3 regions of the Streptomyces sp. NPDC058195 genome follow, and region 3 is predicted to be linked to each of the others. Evidence: riboswitches for the same ligand, from Rfam matches in the RefSeq annotation. Region 3 holds a riboswitch; each other region holds the start of a gene.
The links. Region 3 has a riboswitch for cobalamin ahead of ACFVWY_RS10235 (FecCD family ABC transporter permease). Riboswitches for the same ligand answer to the same signal wherever they lie in the genome.
Positions count from the first base shown of each region.

Region 1 (7,168 bases), on a different contig from region 3:
TCAGTGTCGTGGCGGGCGGGGTGCGCTGCCAGCGGACGGGGCCGGCCGTTGGACCGGTCGGGTCAGCCCGGCTGTCCGTACCCTTTGAGTGCCTCACCCACCTCGTCCAGCTGCTCCGGGGTGAGCAGGCTCGGGGTGTGCCCGGGGACGGAGCTCGCGGTGAGCCAGAGCCTGCAGAGCCATTCGAGCTGGGCGGTCCGGTCGTACGCCTGGTCCAGGGTGGTGCCGTAGGTGACGGTGCCGTGGTTGCGGAGCAGGCAGCCTGTGCGGTCCCGGAGGGCCGTGAGCATGTGCGCGGCCAGTTCCGGGGTGCCGTAGCGGGCGTAGGCGGCGACGCGGACGGGGCCGCCGAGCATGGCCGCGGCGTAGTGGACCGGGGGGATCTCGGTGACGAGGGTGGAGACGGCCGTGGCGTGCACCGCGTGGGTGTGGACGACGGCGGCGGCGTCGGTGTTCCGGTAGACGGCGAGGTGGAGTGGGAGCTCGCTGGTCGGGGCCATCGCGCCGAAGAGGCGGTTGCCTTCCGGATCGACGCCCACGGCGTCCTCGGGGCCCAGCCGGTCGTAGGGCACTCCGCTCGGTGTGACCAGAATGGTGGAGCCGACCCGCGCCGACACGTTTCCCGAGGTCCCGACGACGAGCCCCTCGGCCGCCGTCCGCCGCGCGGTGGCGACGACCCCGTCCCAGGCCCGCCCGATCGCGTCCCGCTGCTGATCGCTCATGCGCCGAAGCTGATCGCTCATGGACCGATCCTGTCAGCCCGGGGGATCGATGGGTACGGGGCCGACCGGACCACAGCGTTCCACCCTCCCGGGGGAACGTCCCGGCGTACGGGGCCGACCGTAAACGGAATGATGTGACTCCGGTTGGAGTCACCACAGTGCCCTCCCCAGTTCATCTTCCGTTTACCCAGGTTGCCTACGGTCCACATGCCAATGACGTCGAACGATTGCCTGGGTAAATGGAACACATCACGCTGCTCCTCGCGATTGTGATCGTGACAGCTCTAGTGTTCGATTTCACGAACGGTTTCCATGACACCGCGAACGCGATGGCGACCACCATCTCGACCGGTGCGCTCAGACCGAAGACCGCGGTGGCCATGTCCGCCGTTCTCAACCTCGTCGGCGCGTTCCTGTCGGTGGAGGTCGCCAGGACGATCTCCGGCGGGATCGTCAACGAGGACGGGCTCCGAACAGAAGTGATCTTCGCGGCGCTCGTCGGCGCCATTCTGTGGAATCTGCTGACCTGGCTGGTCGGGCTGCCGTCCAGCTCGTCGCACGCCCTGTTCGGCGGTCTGATCGGCGCGGCCGTGATGTCGGCGGGCTGGTCGTCCGTCAACGGCGGCACCGTCGTCACCAAAGTGCTGCTCCCCGCGATCGCCGCCCCGGTCGTCGCCGGTCTCGCCGCGCTGCTGGCCACGCGGCTGACGTACCGGATCGGCGGGAAGATCCGCGACGAGGCCCAGGAACGGGCCACCGCCAAGGGCTACCGGGCCGGGCAGATCGCCTCGGCCGGGCTGGTCTCCCTCGCCCACGGCACCAATGACGCGCAGAAGACCATGGGCATCATCACCCTGGCCCTGGTCACCGGCGGGGTCCTGAGCCCCGGGTCCAACCCGCCGGTCTGGGTGATCGTGTCCGCGGGTCTGGCCATCGCGCTCGGCACCTACCTGGGCGGCTGGCGCATCATCCGCACCATGGGCAGCGGCCTCACCGACCTCAGGCCGCCGCAGGGCTTCGCCGCTCAGACCAGCGCCGCCACGGTCATCCTGGCCTCCTCGCACCTCGGCTTCTCGCTCTCCACCACCCAGTCCTGCTCCGGCGCCGTGATGGGCGCGGGCCTCGGCCGTCAGGGCGGTGTGGTCCGCTGGTCCACCGCCACCCGGATGTTCGTGGCCTGGGGCCTGACCCTGCCGGCCGCCGGTCTGGTCGGGGCGGGCGCGGAGCTGCTCACCAAGCAGGGCACCTGGGGAGTGATCGTCGTCGCGGCGCTGCTGGTCCTGGGCTCCGGCTCGATCTGGCTGCTCTCCCGTCGCAAGCCGGTCGGCCACGACGATGTCGCCCCGGCCGAGCCCGCGGGCGTCGTCACCACGGCCATCGCCGCCGTCAGCCCGCCGCCCACCGCGGCCCAGGTTTCGGCCGCGACCGTCATGGCCGCCGTCCCCGCCGCGTCCGTCACCCCCCAGGACCCGGCGCAGCCCGCCACCGTCTGACCGGTCGCCCCGATCCCGACCGTCTAAGGATTCAGCATGAAAATCGACTGGGCAGCCCTCGGTTCCGTGTTCGGCGTCTCCCTCGTGGTCACCGTCGCGCTGGTGGGCCTCTTCACCCTGGGCATCGTCGGCCTCTCCAAGCAGGCCGAACCCGCGGCACAGGGCGGCTCCGGCGGCTCGCTGCTGCTGGCCCGCGCCGGTGCGTACGCCTGCTTCGCGCTGTGCGCGGCGGCCGTCGGGTACGGCATCTATCTGATCGTCGCCTGAACCGCACCGCGTACGCCCCGATCGGGCCGGACACCCCGGGTGTCCGGCCCGATGTGGGTATCAGCACACTGCGCCGCCGCAGGTCAACGGTAGGTTGACGGGCCTTCGCGGGGCGTGGTGGACTGCCGGAGCCAATTACGGCGACAGCAGAGGAAGCCGGTGCGAATCCGGCGCGGTCCCGCCACTGTCACCGGGGAGCGGTCCCCCACACCGGACGTCACGGCGCGCGCGAGCGGGCTGGAAGGCCGGGGGCCCGCGGATCCGGGAGCCAGGAGACTCTCGTCGCCCGTCACGTCGAACCAGGGCGCGGACCCTGAGTGAGGACATATCGCCATGCCCGGCCGCCGTGTGCCCGCTGTCCCAGGCCCCAGGTCCTGTCGTACGAGAACCCTCCGCGGCGCGACGGCCGGCTGAGCCGTGCGAGCCGACCGCATCTTCGCGTACGGCGCCACCGCCGGTCTGATCGGCGACCTGCTGCTCGGTGACCCCCGCAGGGGCCATCCGGTCGCCGCCTTCGGGCGGGCCGCGGCGGGCGTCGAGCGCCGCCTGTGGCACGACCACCGCGGCTGGGGCGCGCTGCACACCCTGGTCTGCGCCGGAGCCGCCGCTGGCGGTGCCGCGCTGGCCGCCCGCGCGGTACGCCGCAGTCCCGCCGCCTCCGTGGCGCTGACCGCCGCCGCCACCTGGTCCGTCGTCGGCGGTACGTCCCTGGGCCGGGAGGCGCGGGCCATCGGCGGCGCCCTGGACGCCGGTGACCTCGCCCTGGCCCGTGAACGGCTGCCCCATCTGTGCGGGCGCGATCCGGAGGCCCTGGACGGGCCGCAGATCGCCCGCGCCGTCGTGGAGTCCGTGGCGGAGAACACCTCGGACGCCGTGGTCGGCGCCCTGGTGTGGGGCGCGCTGGCCGGGGTTCCCGGGCTGGCCGGTTTCCGGGCGGTCAACACCCTCGACGCCATGGTCGGCCACACATCGCCGCGCCTGCGCCGCTACGGCTGGGCCTCGGCCCGCCTCGACGACCTCGCGGGCTGGCCCGGCGCCCGGCTCACCGCCCTGCTCGCGGTGGCCGCCGGGGGGCGCCCGAGGGGCGCGCTCCACGCCTGGCGGGCCGACGCGGCCCAGCACCCGAGCCCCAACGCGGGCCCGGTGGAGGCCGCGTTCGCGGGGGCGCTCGGCGTACGGCTGGGCGGGACTCTCGCGTACGGGGGCCGGGTGGAGCACCGTGCGGTACTCAACGGGGAGAGCGGCCGCGCGGTGGAGAGCGCGGACATCGAACGCGCGGTGCGGCTGTCGCGTCGCGTGAGCGCGCTGGCTCTCGGCGTGTGCGTGGCGGGACGGCTCGGCGCGGCCTGCGCCGTACGACGGATCGGTGCGCGCAGGGCGGCGGGGCCGCGCGGCGCGGGACGGAGGACCTCATGAGCGGCGGGCTGCTGGTCGCCGGGACCACCTCGGACGCGGGCAAGAGCGTCGTCACGGCGGGCATCTGCCGCTGGCTGGTGCGCCGGGGCGTGAAGGTGGCGCCCTTCAAAGCGCAGAACATGTCACTGAACTCGTTCGTCACCCGTGAGGGCGCCGAGATCGGGCGCGCCCAGGCCATGCAGGCCCAGGCCGCCCGCGTCGAGCCGACCGCGCTGATGAACCCGGTCCTGCTGAAGCCCGGCGGCGACCGCTCCAGCCAGGTCGTCCTGATGGGGAAGCCGGTCGGCGAGATGAGCGCGCGCGGCTACCACGGCGGCCGCCAGGAGGCCCTGTTCGGCACGGTCGTGGACTGCCTGGAGCAGTTGCGGGCCACGTACGACGCGGTGATCTGCGAGGGGGCGGGCAGCCCGGCCGAGATCAACCTGCGGCGCACCGACATCGTGAACATGGGCATCGCGCGGGCGGCGGGCTTCCCGGTCGTGGTGGTCGGCGACATCGACCGGGGCGGCGTCTTCGCGTCGTTCTTCGGTACGACGGCGCTGCTGGCCGCCGAGGACCAGGCGCTGGTCGCGGGCTATCTGGTGAACAAGTTCCGCGGTGACGTGTCGCTGCTGGAGCCCGGCCTGGACATGCTGCGCGAGCTGACCGGACGGCCGACGTACGGGGTGCTGCCCTTCGCCCACGGGCTCGGCATCGACGAGGAGGACGGGCTGCGGGTCTCGCTGCGCGGGGCGGTGCGCGAGTCGGCCGTCGCGCCGCCGCACGGCGCGGACGTGCTGCGGGTCGCGGTGTGCGCGGTGCCGTTGATGTCGAACTTCACCGATGTGGACGCGCTGGCGGCCGAGCCCGGGGTCGTCGTCCGGTTCGTGGACCGGGCCGAAGAGCTGTCCGACGCCGACCTGGTCGTGGTGCCGGGCACCCGGGGCACCGTGAAGGCACTGGCCTGGCTGCGGGAACGCGGTCTCGCCGACGCTCTGGCGCGGCGCGCGGCCGAGGGGCGGCCCGTCCTCGGCATCTGCGGCGGCTTCCAGCTCCTGGGCGAGCGCATCGAGGACGAGGTGGAGTCCCGGGCCGGTCTGGTCGAGGGCCTGCGCCTGCTCCCCGTACACATCCGCTTCGACCGGGAGAAGACCCTGGCCCGGCCGGTCGGCGAGGCGCTCGGCGCGCCCGTGGAGGGGTACGAGATCCATCACGGGGTGGCGGACGTGCGCGGCGGGGAGGCGTTCCTGGACGGCTGCCGGGTGGGGTCCGTGTGGGGCACCCACTGGCACGGTTCGCTGGAGAGCGACGTGTTCCGCCGCCGCTTCCTGACCGAGGTCGCACAGGCCGCGGGACGGCGGTTCGTCCCCGCCCCCGACACCTCCTTCGGCGCGCTGCGCGAGGAACAGCTCGACCGCCTCGGCGACCTGATAGAGGAACACGCCGACACCGACGCGCTGCTCCGGCTCATCGAGTCGGGCGCGCCGTCCGGACTGCCGTTCGTCGCTCCCGGAGCGCCCGGCGGCCCCCGCTCCCCCGCCTCCGCGCCCGAAGAGGCCGCAGGAACCACAGGGGCCACAGAAATCACAGGAACCGCCGAAAGCGCAGGAAGGACCGCCCAGTGAGTACGCATTTCCCGTTCACCGCCGTCGTCGGGCAGCAGGACCTGCAACTCGCCCTGTTGCTCAACTCCGTCTCGCCGGGCATCGGCGGTGTGCTGGTGCGGGGTGAGAAGGGCACCGCGAAGAGCACCGCCGTACGCGCGCTCTCGGCGCTGCTGCCACCGGTGGCCGTCGTGGCCGGGTGCCGGTTCTCCTGTGATCCGGCGGCGGCCGACCCGGCGTGTCCGGACGGCCCGCACGAGCCGGGCGCCGGAGTGTCACGGGACGCCCGGATGGTGGAGCTGCCGGTCGGCGCGTCGGAGGACCGGCTCGTGGGGGCGCTCGACATCGAGCGGGCGCTCGCGGAGGGCGTGAAGGCGTTCGAGCCGGGCCTGCTGGCCGACGCGCACCGCGGGATCCTCTACGTCGACGAGGTCAACCTGCTCCACGACCACCTGGTGGACCTGCTGCTGGACGCCGCCGCCATGGGCGCGTCGTACGTGGAGCGTGAGGGCGTCTCGGTCCGGCACGCGGCGCGTTTCCTGCTCGTGGGGACGATGAACCCGGAGGAGGGCGAGCTGCGGCCGCAGCTGCTCGACCGGTTCGGGCTGACCGTGGAGGTCGCCGCGTCCCGGGAGACCGACCAGCGGGTCGAGGTGGTGCGGCGGCGGCTGGCGTACGACGACGACCCCGCGGGCTTCGCGGCCGGCTGGGCCGACGAGGAGGAGGCGCTGCGGGCGAGGATCGCCGCCGCGCGGGAGCTGCTGCCCGGGGTGCGCCTCGGTGATGCTCCGCTGCGGCAGATCGCCGCGACCTGCGCGGCCTTCGAGGTCGACGGGATGCGCGCGGACATCGTGATGGCGCGGACGGCCACGGCGCTGGCCGCCTGGGCGGGGCGCACGGAGGTGCTCGCCGAGGACGTGCGGCAGGCGGCCCTGCTCGCCCTTCCGCACCGGCGGCGGCGCAATCCCTTCGACGCGCCGGGGCTCGACGAGGACAAGCTGGACGACACGCTGGAGCAGAACGGCGAGGACGACGGCCCGGACCCGGACGGCCCCGGTGGCGGCGGGCGGCCCCCGCGGGACGATGCCCCCGGCACACCGCCGCGCCCCGGCCAGGACGCCGACGACGCGTCGGCCCCGTCCGTACCGGAGCAGGGCCAGGGACAGGGACAGGCGCAGCCGTCCGGGGGCGGCGAGCAGCGGCCGGTGGGCGCCACCGAGCCGTTCCGTACGAAGATGCTGAGCGTCCCCGGGCTGGGCGAGGGCGCGGCGGGGCGCCGGTCCCGGGCGCGTACCGAGCACGGGCGCACCACCGGCGCGCGACGCCCGGAGGGCGCCCTGACCAAGCTGCACCTGTCGGCGACGGTACGGGCCGCCGCCCCGCACCAGCGGGCGCGCGGGCGGTCGGGGCGCGGGCTGGTGGTCCGGCGGGACGATCTGCGGCAGGCGACGCGGGAGGGGCGCGAGGGGAACCTGGTGCTCTTCGTGGTGGACGCCTCCGGGTCGATGGCTGCCCGGCAGCGGATGGCAGCCGTGAAGGGCGCGGTGCTGTCGCTGCTGCTGGACGCGTACCAGCGGCGGGACAAGGTCGGGCTGGTCACCTTCCGGGGCCGGGACGCCGAGGTGGTGCTGCCGCCGACGTCGTCGGTGGACGCGGCGGCGGCCCGGCTCGAACTGCTGCCCACGGG
Region 1 covers NZ_JBHVVM010000010.1:65,320-72,487, forward strand. Annotated here, with positions in the region: gene ACFVWY_RS15050 (class II aldolase/adducin family protein) at 63-722, opposite strand; gene ACFVWY_RS15055 (anion permease) at 962-2,215, shown strand; gene ACFVWY_RS15060 (hypothetical protein) at 2,252-2,482, shown strand; cobalamin riboswitch at 2,631-2,761, shown strand; gene ACFVWY_RS15065 (cobalamin biosynthesis protein) at 2,900-3,898, shown strand; gene ACFVWY_RS15070 (cobyric acid synthase) at 3,895-5,502, shown strand; gene ACFVWY_RS15075 (putative cobaltochelatase) at 5,499-7,168, shown strand, end outside.
Region 1: linked by a shared signal. The riboswitch ahead of ACFVWY_RS15065 (cobalamin biosynthesis protein) and the one ahead of ACFVWY_RS10235 (FecCD family ABC transporter permease) in region 3 are both predicted to bind cobalamin.

Region 2 (7,168 bases), on a different contig from region 3:
TGGGCGAGGGTGCGCATCATCCGGCCGTACAGTTCGCGGGCCGGCAGCGTCCTGCGGGCCAGCCCCCGGGCCTCCGCCGCCCGGTACGCGGCGTCGAACCGGTCACCCCACAGATCGACCAGCTCGGGGACGTCGACCGGTGAGAACAGCGACCACGCGCCGTCCGCCTCGACCCGGCGCATGAACTCGTCCGGCACCCAGTGCGCCAGGTTGAGGTTGTGCGTGCGCCGCTGGTCCTCGCCCGTGTTGTCGCGCAGCTCCAGGAACTCCTCGATGTCCGCGTGCCAGGTCTCCAGGTAGACGGCGGCGGCGCCCTTGCGGCGGCCCCCCTGGTTGACCGCGGCGACCGAGGCGTCCAGCGTCTTCAGGAACGGCACGATGCCGTTGGAATGCCCGTTGGTGCCGCGGATCAGCGAGCCTCGGGAGCGGATGCGGGAGTACGAGAGGCCGATGCCGCCCGCGTGCTTCGAGAGCCGGGCCACCTGGTGGTAGCGGTCGTAGATCGAGTCCAGCTCGTCCAGCGGCGAGTCCAGCAGATAGCAGGAGGACATCTGCGGGTGCCGGGTGCCGGAGTTGAAGAGGGTGGGCGAGGAGGGCAGGTAGTCGAGCCGGCTCATCAGCCCGTACAGCGCGGTCACCTCGTCCAGGGCGCGCTGCGACTCGTCCTCGGCGAGACCACAGGCCACCCGCAGCATGAAGTGCTGGGGGGTCTCGATGACCTGGCGGGTGTGCGGGTGGCGCAGCAGATAACGGCTGTGCAGGGTCCGCAGCCCGAAGTAGCCGAAGCGGTCGTCCGCGCCGTCGGCGAGCGAGCGCTCCACCAGTGCGTCCAGCGCGTCCGCGTGCCGGGTGACGAAGGCGGCGGTGCGGTCCGCGATCAGGCCCTCGCGGTGCCCCACGGCGAGGGAGGCGGAGAAGGAGACCGCGCCCTGGCCCGCCGCCTCGTCCACGATGGCGAGGGTCAGCAGCCGGGCGCCCAGCCGGGAGTACGCGGGGTCCTCGGAGATCAGGCCCGCCGCCGCCTCGGTGGCCAGCGAACGCAGCTCGGCCTCGTCCGCCCGCGCGCTGCGGCCACGCAGGGCGGCGGCGGCGACCCGGCCGGGGTCGGTGTCGGGCAGATCGGCGGTGAGGGCGGTCAGGGTCCGCAGCAGCGCCGCTCCGGGACCGTCCTGTGCGGCCGCCTCGGACTCGACGGCCGCGGGGGCGGCGACGGAAGCCGGATCGGCTGGCGCGATGGTCACGTGAATGCTCTCCCACGCTCGGCTCGGGGCCGACGGGGGAACGGGGCAGCCCGCAAAGGCGCACCCGGGCCGGGGCGGTACTCTGCGCGGCGTCCACCGGCCCAACCGCGAGGCCCGGACGTCTGAGCATCCGGATCGGTCGAGCCGGATGCGCTGTCGGCAGGTCATCGGACTGACTCGGGGGTGCGCAAAAGCGCACCGGATACACCGTTGCGGGACAGTTCCGGATTCGCACCGGATTCCCCTGCGACGACAGCGAGGACGAGCATACATGTGGGGGCCGCTCGATGAGACAGCCCCCAGATGTTGTGTCGGCCGACCCATGTCCGGGTCATTCCCGGAACGGCGGACGGCCCGCCCCAGCCCCTCGGGAAGGGGCGGGAACGGGCCGTCCTGGGCCCGGGAACGGGCCGTACGGGGCCTGCGGGAGCGGCCGTCAGTGGCCGCCGCCGGGCGCCCCCGCGGTGGCCGCCGGGAGCTCCGCCCGGACGCCCGGGTCGCCCGCGTCGGCCGTGTAGTCGGACGGTGAGGTCTCGTCCGTACCGGCGGGTGCCTTCAGGGCGTTCAGGACGACGGTGAGCACCACCGTCACCACCATGTTCAGCACGAACGCGGTGAGGCCGATGTAGCCGATCTCGCCGATGCCGGGGATCTCCGCCGACGAGCCGCCGAAGTGCTTCTGGGTCGGGGACGCGACGCCGTACGCGGCGACCGTCCCGTACACCATGCCGACCGCCCAGCCCGCGAGCAGCGCCCAGCGGTGGAACCAGCGGGTGAACAGGCCGCCGACCAGGGCGGGCATCGTCTGGAGGATCCAGATCCCGCCGAGCAGCTGGAAGTTGATCGCGACGGTCTTGTCCATGGTGAGGACGAAGGCCAGCGCACCGACCTTGACCAGCAGCGACACCAGCTTGGAGACCTTGGTCTCCTGTGCCGGGGTGGCGTCCGGCTTCAGGAAGTCCTTGTAGATGTTGCGGGTGAAGAGGTTCGCCGCCGCGATCGACATGATCGCGGCGGGCACCAGCGCGCCGATGCCGATGGCCGCGAAGGCGACCCCCGCGAACCAGTCCGGGAACATGGTCTCGAACAGCTGCGGGATGGCCAGCTGGCCGTTGTCCACCTTGATCCCGGCGGCGATCGCCATGAAGCCGAGCAGCGCCAGCAGGCCCAGCATCAGCGAGTACAGCGGCAGGATCGTGGTGTTGCGCCGGATCACGTTGCGGCTGCGGCTGGAGAGCGTCGCCGTGATGGAGTGCGGGTACATGAACAGCGCCAGTGCCGAGCCCAGTGCCAGCGTCGCGTAACCCCACTGGCCCGCCTCGCCCGGTGCGAGCGCGCCGCGCGGTTTGCCGGTGGCCTCGCTGGTCTGCGAGAACGCCTCGCCCGCCTTGGCGAAGATGTCGTCGAAGCCGCCCAGCTTGATCGGGATGTAGATGATCGCCACCGCGATGACCAGGTAGATCAGCCCGTCCTTGACGAACGCGATCAGCGCGGGCGCGCGCAGCCCGGAGGAGTAGGTGTACGCGGCGAGCACCGCGAACGCGATCAGCAGCGGCAGGTCCTTGATGAACCAGTGCGTGGTCTCGCCGCCGCCGACGCCCATCACGTCCAGCACCGCCTGGATGCCGACGAGCTGGAGCGCGATGTACGGCATCGTGGCGAGGATGCCGGTGACGGCGATCGCCAGCGACAGCCCCTTCGAGCCGAAGCGCCCGCGGACGAAGTCCGAGGTGGTGACGTAGCCGTGCTTGTGCGAGACCGACCACAGCCTGGGCAGGAAGGTGAAGATCAGCGGGTACACCAGGATCGTGTACGGCACGGCGAAGAAGCCCGCCGCGCCCGCCGCGTAGATCGCCGCCGGGACGGCGACGAAGGTGTACGCCGTGTACAGGTCGCCGCCGAGCAGGAACCAGGTCACCCAGGTGCCGAACGACCGGCCGCCCAGGCCCCATTCGTCGAGGCTGGCCTCGTTCTCGGCCCTGCGCCAGCGGGCCGCCATGAAGCCCATGACCGTGACGGCCGCGAAGAAGAAGATGAAGACGCCGAGCGCGACGCCGTTCACACCGTCCTTCATGCCTGCCCACCCCCCTTGCGGGCGCGCTGGTCACGCTGCCACAGCTTGTACGCGATCATCGTGAGCGCGGCGGAGACCGGCACCCAGAGCATCTGGTACCAGTAGAAGAACGGGATGCCGATGAAGGTGGGTTCCACCTTCGCGTACGAACTCACCCACAGCATCGCCACGAACGGCGCGACGAGACAGAGGGCGACGACCACTCTGACCGGTGTGATGGTGGGCGGTTTTTCCTCTGGTTCCACTGCCATGCGGCGACTCCGTCCCCTCGCTGATCACCCTTGTAATGCGCAGGAAATCTAGGGGAGGTTCCGGTCACCGTCACCCCCCGTCCGCATTGCGGTCCGGCAACGGTCCGACCGGTTGGTACGTATACACGGAAACGCGGTATACGTGCGAGGGCTGGTCCGTACCAGGGCAGCCGAAAGGCCCCTGTGGAGTGGTGCGTTCCACAGGGGCCCGGGGATGGTGAAGAGGGGCGGGGTGGCCGGAATGCGACCTCGGGGCGTGCCCCGGCCCCGCCCCGGCGGGGACCGGCCGGGTCAGTCGGTGGGCCGCTTGAGGCGTGCCACGAACTTGTACCGGTCACCGCGGTAGACCGAACGCACCCACTCCACCGGTTCGCCCCGCCCGTCCAGCGAGTGCCGGGAGAGCATCAGCATCGGCAGGCCCACGTCGGTGCCGAGCAGGCCGGCCTCGCGCGGGGTGGCCAGTGAGGTCTCGATGGTCTCCTCGGCCTCGGCCAGTCGTACGTCGTAGACCTCGGCCAGCGCGGTGTAGAGCGAGGTGTACTTCACCAGCGAGCGGCGCAGCGCGGGGAAGCGTTTGGCCGAAAGGTGAGTGGTCTCGATCGCCATCGGCTCGCCACTGGCCAGCCGGAGCCGCTCGATCCGCAGCACCCGCCCGCCCGTGGTGATGTCGAGCAGCCCGGCGAGGGTGTCGTCGGCCGTCACGTAGCCGATGTCCAGCAGCTGGGACGTCGGCTCCAGCCCCTGGGCGCGCATGTCCTCGGTGTACGAGGTGAGCTGGAGGGCCTGTGAGACCTTCGGCTTGGCGACGAAGGTGCCCTTGCCCTGGATGCGCTCCAGCCGCCCCTCGACGACCAGCTCCTGGAGCGCCTGGCGCACGGTGGTGCGCGAGGTGTCGAACTCGGCGGCCAGGGTCCGCTCCGGGGGCACGGGGGTGCCCGGCGGCAGGGTGTCCGTCATGTCCAGCAGATGTCGCTTCAGCCGGTAGTACTTCGGGACGCGTGCCGTCCGTGTGGCCGCGCCCGTCTCGTTCTCCGTACTGCCCCCGTCGGCACCCATGATCCGCCTTCCCGACGCTTGCGTTGCTGCCGTCACCGGCTCCTCCGTCTGTCGCGGCTCACATGGTGGCACGGTCCGGTCACGGCTGGTCGCCCTCCCTTAGGTGTCGGTCCTATAACGGACGCGAGTGCACTTCTTATACACCCTTGACACCCCTAAAGGTCTAGGCCAAGCTCCCGGTACTGGTCTAAACCATTAAAGACCAGGTCCAGCCCCAGCAGTACTCGTCGAATGTCTTCGCGGTGGGCGGGGTTGCAGTATCCCTGAGGAGGGTTTGGCGTGAAGCGCAAGCTCATCGCGGCGATCGGCGTCGCGGGCATGATGATCGGCCTCGCCGCGTGTGGGTCGGACGACGGCGCAGACAGTGGCAAGAAGGCCGGTCCGGATGCCTACAAGGGCGAGACCCTGACGGTCTGGACGATGTCCGGCTCGAACCCGCCCGGGTGGACCAAGAAGGTCACCGATGAGTTCGAGAAGAAGACCAAGGCCAAGCTGAAGATCGAAGTCCAGGACTGGAACGGCATTCAGCAGAAGGTCACCACCGCCCTCTCGGAGTCCAACCCGCCGGACGTCCTGGAGATCGGCAACACCCAGACCCCGGCCTACGCCAAGACCGGTGGCCTCGCCGACCTCGGTGACCTCAAGAAGGAGATCGGCTCCGCCTGGGCCGACGGCGTCAACCAGCCCTCCATCTTCGACGGCAAGCAGTACGCCCTGCCGTGGTACGTGGGCAACCGCGTCGTCATGTACAACAAGAAGGTCTTCAAGGACGCCGGTATCACCGAGACGCCGAAGACCCGCGACGAGCTCTTCAAGGCCTTCGAGGCCATTGACAAGAAGGGCGACGCCGAGCCGATCTACCTGCCCGGCCAGAACTGGTACTTCTTCGACGGCCTGCTCGTCGGCAAGGACGTCTCCCCGGTCAAGAAGGAAGGCGACAAGTACGTCTCCAACCTGGCCGACCCCAAGGTCGCCGAGGCCATGGACGTGTACAAGAAGTACCAGTCCTACTCCAAGGCCCCCAAGGACAAGGACGAGGCCACCCCGCAGCAGGCCGAGGTCTTCGCCAAGGGCAAGACCGGCGCCATCATCGCCATGGGCTACGAGGCCGGCACCGCCATCAAGGCCAACCCGAAGCTCAAGGACGACATCGGCTTCTTCACCATCCCCGGTGAGACCGCCGACAAGCCCGAGGGCGTCTTCCTCGGCGGCTCCAACCTCGCCGTGGCCGCGGGCAGCAAGAAGCAGGACCTCGCCAAGGAGTTCCTGAAGATCGCGCTCTCCGAGGAGAACGACGGCGCGCTCATCAAGGAGGCCGGCTGGTCTCCCAAGAACGACGCCATGCAGAAGTACACCGTCGGCCAGCCCGCCGCCGAGGCGGCCGGTCCCGCCGCCGCCAAGTCCGGTGGCACCACGCCGCTGATCCCGGAGTGGGCGCCGGTCGAGAACCCGCCGAACCCCATCAAGACCTACATGACGCTGGTCCTGCAGGGTAAGTCGCCCGCCGACGCCGCCAAGCAGGTCGAGGGCGAGCTCAACAAGCGCCTCAGCCAGCAGCAGTAGTTCGCAGCTAGCGCGTCCCGCGCCGGGGCGGCGGGTCCTGACCCGCCGCCCCGGCCGTACGCATCGTTCCGTGTAGGGCTCTGTTGGAAGAGATGGCGAGCATGGCAGTGCAGACCGATCCCTCGGACGTGGCCAAGACGGCCGCGGTCCGCGGCCGGGACGGGAATCCACCCGTCGGGCAGCACGGGGGGAACAAGCGGAGAGTGGGTATCGGCGCCGCGCCGTACCTGCTGATGGTTCCCGCGCTCGCGGTGACGGCGGTCTTCCTCGGGTATCCCCTGGTGAAGAACGCCATGCTGTCGTTCCAGAACCTCAACATGGGACAGCTGATCCAGCATGTCACCGAGTGGAACGGTTTCCAGAACTACCAGGACATCCTCACCGGTGAGGACTTCTGGAAGGTCACCCTCCGCACGATCGTGTTCACCGGCGTCAACGTCGCGCTGATCATGCTTCTCGGCACCCTGATCGGCCTGCTGCTCGCCCGCCTCGGCAAGAAGATGCGCCTGGCCCTGATGCTCGGGCTGGTGCTCGCCTGGGCCATGCCGATCGTGGCCTCGTCGACGGTGTACCAGTGGCTGTTCGCCTCGCGCTTCGGGGTCGTCAACTACGTCCTGGACCAGCTCGGCTGGCATGCGATGGCCGACTACAACTGGACCGGTTCGCAGTTCTCCACGTTCTTCGTGGTCACCCTGATGATCGTCTGGGGCTCGATCCCGTTCGTGGCGATCAACCTCTACGCCGCGACCACGACCATCCCCAGGGAACTGTACGAAGCGGCCTCCCTCGACGGCGCCGGTCCCTGGAAGAGCTTCACCTCCGTGACCATGCCGTTCCTGCGGCCCTTCCTCTACGCCACCACGTTCCTCGAAGTCATCTGGGTCTTCAAGGCGTTCCCGCAGATCTACATCATCAACGGGGGCGGCCCCAACCGTCTCACCGAGACGCTGCCGATCTACGCGTTCGTCGAGGGTGTCGGCAAC
Region 2 covers NZ_JBHVVM010000029.1:105,709-112,876, forward strand. Annotated here, with positions in the region: gene ACFVWY_RS29050 (ribonucleoside-diphosphate reductase subunit alpha) at 1-1,241, opposite strand, end outside; cobalamin riboswitch at 1,382-1,527, opposite strand; gene mctP (monocarboxylate uptake permease MctP) at 1,678-3,315, opposite strand; gene ACFVWY_RS29060 (DUF3311 domain-containing protein) at 3,312-3,566, opposite strand; gene ACFVWY_RS29065 (GntR family transcriptional regulator) at 3,858-4,622, opposite strand; gene ACFVWY_RS29070 (extracellular solute-binding protein) at 4,902-6,185, shown strand; gene ACFVWY_RS29075 (carbohydrate ABC transporter permease) at 6,287-7,168, shown strand, end outside.
Region 2: linked by a shared signal. The riboswitch ahead of ACFVWY_RS29050 (ribonucleoside-diphosphate reductase subunit alpha) and the one ahead of ACFVWY_RS10235 (FecCD family ABC transporter permease) in region 3 are both predicted to bind cobalamin.

Region 3 (7,168 bases):
GATCCCTATAGATCAGCTCTATTATTTACTGATGGGACCTGAACTGCGGCATCTCCGCTACCTCATCGCGGTGGCCGAACACGGCAATTTCACGCGCGCCGCCGAGGAGCTGCGCATCTCGCAGCCGACGCTGTCGCAGCAGATCAAGCAGCTGGAGCGGGCCGTCGGCGCCCAGCTGCTCGACCGCAGCGGCCGCCGTGTCCGCCCCACCGACGCGGGCGCGGCCTACGTGCACTACGCGCGACGTGCCCTGCGGGAGCTGGCGGCCGCCGATCGTGCCGTCCTGGACGTCGCGGACCTCTCCCGCGGGCATCTGCGGCTGGCGCTCACCCCCACCTTCGCCGCGTATCTCGTCGGCCCCCTCATCCAGGCGCTGCACACCCGCCACCCCGGTGTCACGCTGGACCTCCGGGAGATGACACAGGACCGCATGGAGGCGAGCCTGCTGGCCGACGAACTCGACCTCGGCATCGCCTTCGCCAAAACCCACCTCCCCGGCATCGCCGCGACCCCGTTGTTCACCGAGCCCCTGAGCCTGGTCACCGGCGCCCACCGCGCCGAGGCCCGGGGTGAGCGCCCCCTGCCGGTACATGAGCTGGCCGATCAGCAACTCGCCTTGCTCAGCAGCGACTTCGTCACCCGCAGTCATATCGACGACTACTTCGCCCTGCACCGGATCGACCCCCCGATCGCGGTCGAGGCCAACACCATCCAGGCCCTCACCGAGATCGTCCGGCGCACCGGCCCGCTGGCCACCGTGCTGCCCCTGGCGATCACGGACGACGACCCGCACCTCGGCCCCGTCCCCGTCGACCCCCCGCTGCCCACCCGGGTCGCGACCCTGCTGCGCCGGGAGAGCGGCTACGAGAGCGCCGCCGCGCACGCCTTCACCGGACTCGTCCACGACCTCGTCCGCACCCGCGGCTACACACCCGCCTGACGCGTCCCGTACCGGCGGGCGGCCTGGGGGGTGAGGGTGCCGGGTGATGAGACAATCGGGCCCATGACAGGGTCTGGGGACTTCGAGCCCGAGTCGGAACGGGTCACGCGCCAGCTGCGTGACGAGATCATCGACGGCGCGCGCGAGCCGGGCAGCAAACTCGTCGAGCGCGAACTCGCCGCGGAGCTCGGGGTGAGCAGACTGCCGGTACGCGAGGCCCTGAAGGCGCTGGTCACCGAGGGCCTGGTCACCCCCAGGCCCCGCACCTGGGCCGTCGTACGGGAATTCACCCCGGCGGACGTGGAGGACCTCGACGAGGTCCGCGCGGCCCTGGAGTCCCTGACCTTCCGGCTGGCCGCCCAGCGGCGCACCCGCGCGGGGCTCGAAAAGCTCCGCGCGGATCTGGACGCCGAGCTGAAGGCCGCCGCCAAGGGTGACGCCGTGGGCGCCCGCCGGGCCGCCGCCGACTTCCACGAGACGGTCACGGCGCTGGCCGACAACGAGCTCCTGAACGAACTCCAGGCGACCCTGCGCAGCAGGATGCGCTGGCTGCTGGGACAGCACGACGACCTGGAGGGCGTCGCGCGCGAACACGAGGGCCTGTACACGGCGATCGCCGAACGGGACGTCGCGGGCGTGGCGGAGCTGGCGAGCCGCCACCTGATCTCGGGCCGCAACGCGGCGGCCGCCCGGCGCGCACCCTCCTGAGGGACCGGTCAGCCGCCCAGCAGCCCGGCGATCTCGTCGAATCCGCGCTGCCGGGCGTGCTGGAGCGCGGTGGTCCCGGACCGGTCGGCGATCTCCGGATCGGCGCCCGCGGCCAGCAGCAGCCGCACGGTCTCCTGGTGGTCCTCGCCGCCGTCGCCGAGGATGACGGCCTCCAGGAGGGCCGTCCAGCCGAGGTCGTTGACATGGTCGATGTCGACGTCGATGTCCGGGTTGGTGGTGACCTCCCGCACGTAGCCGACGTGGCCGTGTTCCCCCGCCGGGATCAGGGACGTGCCGCCGTAGCGGTTGACGATGGTGTAGTCCGGGCCGGCGACCGCCAGGGTCCGGGCCATCGCCGCACTGCCGGTCACCCCCGTCACCAGCCACGGTGTGTCGTGCTGCCGGTCCAGGGCGTCCGGGTCGGCACCCGCGCGGACCAGAACCTCGGCGGCCTCGACGTGGTCGCGGGAGGCGGCCAGCAGGAGCGGGGTACGGCGGTCCCCGTCGCGGGTCTCCAGCCGGGCACCCCGCTCGATCGCGGCGCGCACCGCGTCCGCGTCCCCGGAACGCGCCGCGTCGAGCAGGGCCCGGTCGGAGCCCACGGGCTTCGCCCCGGCCCCGGCCCCGGACGATCCGCCGCACGCCGTCGCGAGCAGGGCGATCCCGAGGAGCGGGACGGTCAGGAGAGCGGCGCGTCGTGTCGAAGGCATGGTTCCTCGCAATCCGTGGGCGGGCCCCGGACGGTACGGGCCCGCACCCTCCATGCTCGACGCGCCCCCGGTGCGCACGGTCACCGAACCGGCGGGCGATGCGTACCCCTCAGGACGACCCCCGTGTCAGCCGTTCGTACGATGCGCCCGCGGCTCCGTCACCCCTGCCAGGAGCGGTGTGGCCGCGGGTGCCCGGGGTACAAGACCGGTGGGAATCCGCATGAGCCGTCGATGGGGGCGCCATGCCGGGCAAGGGGAGCAGGGTTCTGGCGGAACCGTTCGGACGGCCGGGTTCCCCCGCGGGGCGTACCGGGGCGAGACGGCCGGGGAACTGCTGATCATGCTGGGCGTCGGCTACACGGGAGCGATAGCCGACGCCGAGGGCGGCTGGCCCCAGCAGGTCGCCGGGCTCGCCGTCGCTGCCGTCGCCGGTCTGCCGACGCTGGTACTGAGCCGGGCCTGGCGCACCGCGCGCCGGGCCCACGCACCGGAGCGGGCCGAGGCGGCGCGTCCGGACTCGGACGGGGGCGAGGAGGCACCGGACCACTCGGGTTAAGCTGCATCTGCCCCGCGGGGGAAGTCCGGTCGAAGTCCGGCGCTGACCCGCAACGGTAGACGGTGCCCGAACAGGGCCCCGTGAGCCCGATTACCCGCGGCGGTGAAGGCTCCTGTCAATTCGCCGTGGACTGCGATGGGTGCTGCACGGGGCGCGCCGCGTCCGGGCCGCTCCGTTGATGACGTAGATGCACGGCCCGAGGCGAAAGCGAACCGCCCGTGGCCACCCCTCTCGCCCGTCGGTCTGCCGCGCCCTTCCGCGCGGCCCGAGCCGGATCCGGGCCCGCGCCGCCCCGCCGGATGTCACCGAAACTCCTCGTACCCGTGCTGTGCGCGGCGCTGCTGGTCTCCCTGGTCTGCGGCGCGGGCATCGGGGCCTCCGGGCTCTCCTGGGGCGAGGTGCTGCGCTATCTGTGGGCCGGGCTGACCGGCGGACGGATATCCGCCGACCAGGTCGCGGCGTACACCATCGTCTGGGAACTGCGCTTCCCGCGCGCGATGCTGGCCGCCGTCGTCGGCGCCGGACTGGCCGCCGTCGGCATCGCCGTGCAGGCCATGGTCCGCAACGCCCTCGCCGACCCGTTCGTCCTCGGCATCTCCTCGGGAGCGGCCGTCGGCGCCAACGCCGTACTCATCTTCGGCGCCTTCGGTGCCCTGGGCATCTGGGCGCTGTCCGCGGCGTCGTTCCTCGCCGCGCTCCTCGCCATGCTGCTGGTGTACGCGATCGCCCGCACCGCCCGCGGCCTCACCCCGCTGCGGCTCGTCCTCACGGGCACCGCGATGTACTACGGCTTCTCGGCCGTCACCACCTTCATGGTGTTCGCGGCCGAGCACGGCGAGGCCGCCCGCTCCGCGATGATGTGGATGCTCGGCAGCCTCGGCGGGGCCAACTGGGCCTCGGTGCCGATCGCGGCCGGGGCCGTACTCTGCGGTCTCGCCCACCTCGCCTGGTCCGCCCGACGGCTGAACGCCCTGGCCATGGGCGACGAGACGGCGGCCGCCCTGGGCGTCGACGCGGGGCGGCTGCGCAAGGAGCTCTTCGTGGTCTGCGCGGCCGTCACGGGAGCGGTGGTCGCGGTGAGCGGGGCGATCGGTTTCGTCGGGCTGATGGTGCCCCACGCCGTACGGATGCTGGTCGGCGCGGACCACCGCCGACTGCTCGCCGTCGCCCCGCTGGTCGGCGCCGTCCTGATGATCTGGGTCGACATCCTCTCCCGGGTGGTCCTCGCCCCCGCCGAACTGCCCGTGGGCGTTCTGACCGCGGCCATCGGCGTGCCGTGCTTCGTGCTGCTGATGCGCCGCCGCTCCTACTCCTTCGGAGGTGCCTGATGCGGATCGACATCGAAGACCTGACGGTGGAGATCGCCGGTGCCCGCCTGGTGAGCGACGCCACGCTCGGCGCGGGCCAGGGCCAGCTCGTCGGCCTGGTCGGGCCGAACGGCAGCGGCAAGTCCACCCTGCTGCGCTGCGTCTACCGCGCGCTGCGCCCCTCCGCGGGCACCGTCCGGCTCGACGGCGAGGACCTGTACGCGATGAGCCCGCGCGAGAGCGCCCGCCGACTGGCCGCGCTTCCCCAGGAGGCCGCCTCCGAGTTCGACTTCACCGTGGCCGAGGTCGTGGCCATGGGACGCACCCCCCACCAGTCGTCGGTGGGCCGGGCCACCGAGGCGGACCGGACGGCCTGCGCGCGGGCACTGGCCGGGGTCGGCGCCGCCCACCTCGCCGACCGCGGCTTCCTCACCCTGTCCGGCGGTGAGAAGCAGCGGGTCCTGATCGCCCGCGCCCTGGCCCAGGAGCCCCGGCTCCTGGTGCTCGACGAACCGACCAACCACCTCGACATCGCGCAGCAGCTGGACGTGCTGGCGCTGGTGCGCGACAGCGGACCGACCGTCCTCACCTCCCTGCACGACCTCAACCTCGCGGCACTCCACTGCGACCTGCTCCACGTCATCGCCGGTGGCCGGATCGTGGCGTCCGGAGCCCCGTACGACGTGCTCACCCCCGAGCTGCTGGCCGAGGTCTTCGGCGTGCGCGCCCACCGCGTCCCGCATCCCGAGACCGGCGCCCTGCAACTGCTCTTCGACCGCCTCGGCCCCGCCCGAACCGATTCCTGAGGAGGCGCCACCGCCATGCCCCACCCCCTGCGCCCCGCCGCGCTCGCCCTCGCCGCCCTGGTCCTCACCGGGTGCGGCGCCCAGCTGCCCGCGTCCCCGGAGCCGAGGAGCAGCCCCGGGAGCGCGACGGGCCACTATCCGGTGACCGTCGAGAACTGCGGCGAGAAGAAGACCTACGACAAGGCCCCGCAGCGCGTCGTCACCAACGACGTCGGCATCACCGAGATCATGTTCGCGCTCGGCCTGGAGGACCACATGGCCGGCTACGTGATGCCCGACGACAAGGGCGACCTCACCTCCGTGCCCTGGAAGGACGGGTACGCGAAGACCACGTGGCTCTCCAGGAAGACCCTCACCAAGGAACTCGCCCTCGACGCCCGCGCCGACCTCGTCTTCGCGGGGTGGAACTACGGATTCAGTGAGGAAGACGGATTCACCCCCGCCGGACTCCGGCGCGTGGGCATCGACTCGTACCTGCTCAGCGAGTCCTGCCGCAACGGCCGGGGCACGGCGCGCGGGGTGATGGCCCCCCTCGACGCGCTCTACACCGACCTGCGCAACCTGGGCAGGATCTTCGACGTGGAAGACCGCGCCGAAGCCCTGGTCACCGGCTTCCGCGCCCAGGTGGCCGCGGCACGGGACAAGGCCCCGAAGGGCTCCGCCCGCCCCCGGGTCTTCCTCTACGACGACGGGCGGGACAAGCCGCTGACCTCCGGCGCGTTCGCCGGGCCGCACGACATCATCACCAAGGCCGGAGGTGACCACGTCATGAAGGACCTCAAGGACACCTGGGTGACGGTGGGATGGGAGACCGTCGTCGCCCGCGACCCCGAGGTCATCGTGATCAATGACTACGGAGACCGGAGCGCGCAGCAGAAGAAGGAGTTCCTCACGTCCTACCCGCCGCTGGCGAACGTCTCCGCCATCAGGAACGGCCGTATCTTCGTCCTCCACTACGTGGACCTGGTGGAGAGCCCCCGCAACCCCGCCGCCGTCGACGCGCTCGCCACCTACCTGAAGAGCGTGTCCCATGGCTGACCGACCGGCCCCGGTGGCGGTCGTCGGCATCGGCGCCGACGGCTGGGCAGGACTGACCGAAGCGGCCCGCGCCGCACTCACCGGCGCCCAGGTCCTCATCGGCGCCGGGCGCCAGCTGGACCTGCTCCCGCCGTCCTGCCCCGGCCGCCGGATCACCTGGCCCTCCCCGCTGCGGCCCGCCGTCCCCGGACTGCTCGCCGCGCACACCGGGAGCAGCATCGCCGTCCTGGCCAGCGGTGACCCGATGTTCTACGGGATCGGCCGGGCCCTGACCGAGGTGGTCGGCGCCCGGAATCTGCGCGTCCTGCCGCACCCCTCGTCCGTCTCCTACGCCTGCGCCCGGATCGGCTGGCCCGTAGAAGACACCGAGACCGTCACCCTGGTGGGCCGCCCCACCGCCCGGCTGGCCGCCGCGCTGCACGACGGGCGCCGCGTCCTGGTCCTCAGCGCCGACGCCGGCACCCCCGCCGAAGTCGCCGGACTCCTGCGCGAACAGGGCTTCGGTCCCAGCCGGATCCGGGTGCTGGAACAGCTCGGGGGGCCCGGCGAGGACTGTCTGGAGGGCACGGCCGACCACTGGCCGCACCCCCCGTCCGACCCGCTGAACATCGTCGCCGTCGACTGTCGCCGCGCCCCCGGAGCACTGCGCCTGGGCGCCGTACCCGGCCTGCCCGACGACGCGTACGCGCACGACGGACAGCTCACCAAACGGCACGTCAGGGCCGCGACCCTCGGGGTGCTCGCCCCGGCTCCCGGCGAACTCCTCTGGGACATCGGCGGCGGCTCCGGATCGATCGCGATCGAATGGATGCGGACCCACCCGTCCTGCCGCGCGATCACCGTGGAACGCGAGCCGGAGCGGGCCGCGCGCATCACCCGCAACGCCGCACGCCTCGGCGTACCGGCACTCCGGGTGGTCACCGGCGGTGCCCCCGGCGCGCTGGCCGCACTGCCCGTACCCGACGCCGTGTTCATCGGCGGCGGGCTCACCGCGCCCGGCCTCCTCGACGCCTGCTGGGACGCGCTGGCGCCCGGCGGACGCCTCGTCGCCAACACGGTCACGCTGGAGTCCGAGGCCCTGCTCGCCGAGTCGCACCGCCGCC
Region 3 covers NZ_JBHVVM010000006.1:157,209-164,376, forward strand. Annotated here, with positions in the region: gene cynR (transcriptional regulator CynR) at 32-940, shown strand; gene ACFVWY_RS10220 (GntR family transcriptional regulator) at 1,004-1,648, shown strand; gene ACFVWY_RS10225 (ankyrin repeat domain-containing protein) at 1,657-2,358, opposite strand; gene ACFVWY_RS10230 (hypothetical protein) at 2,579-2,914, shown strand; cobalamin riboswitch at 2,910-3,031, shown strand; gene ACFVWY_RS10235 (FecCD family ABC transporter permease) at 3,214-4,242, shown strand; gene ACFVWY_RS10240 (ABC transporter ATP-binding protein) at 4,242-5,027, shown strand; gene ACFVWY_RS10245 (ABC transporter substrate-binding protein) at 5,043-6,065, shown strand; gene cbiE (precorrin-6y C5,15-methyltransferase (decarboxylating) subunit CbiE) at 6,058-7,168, shown strand, end outside.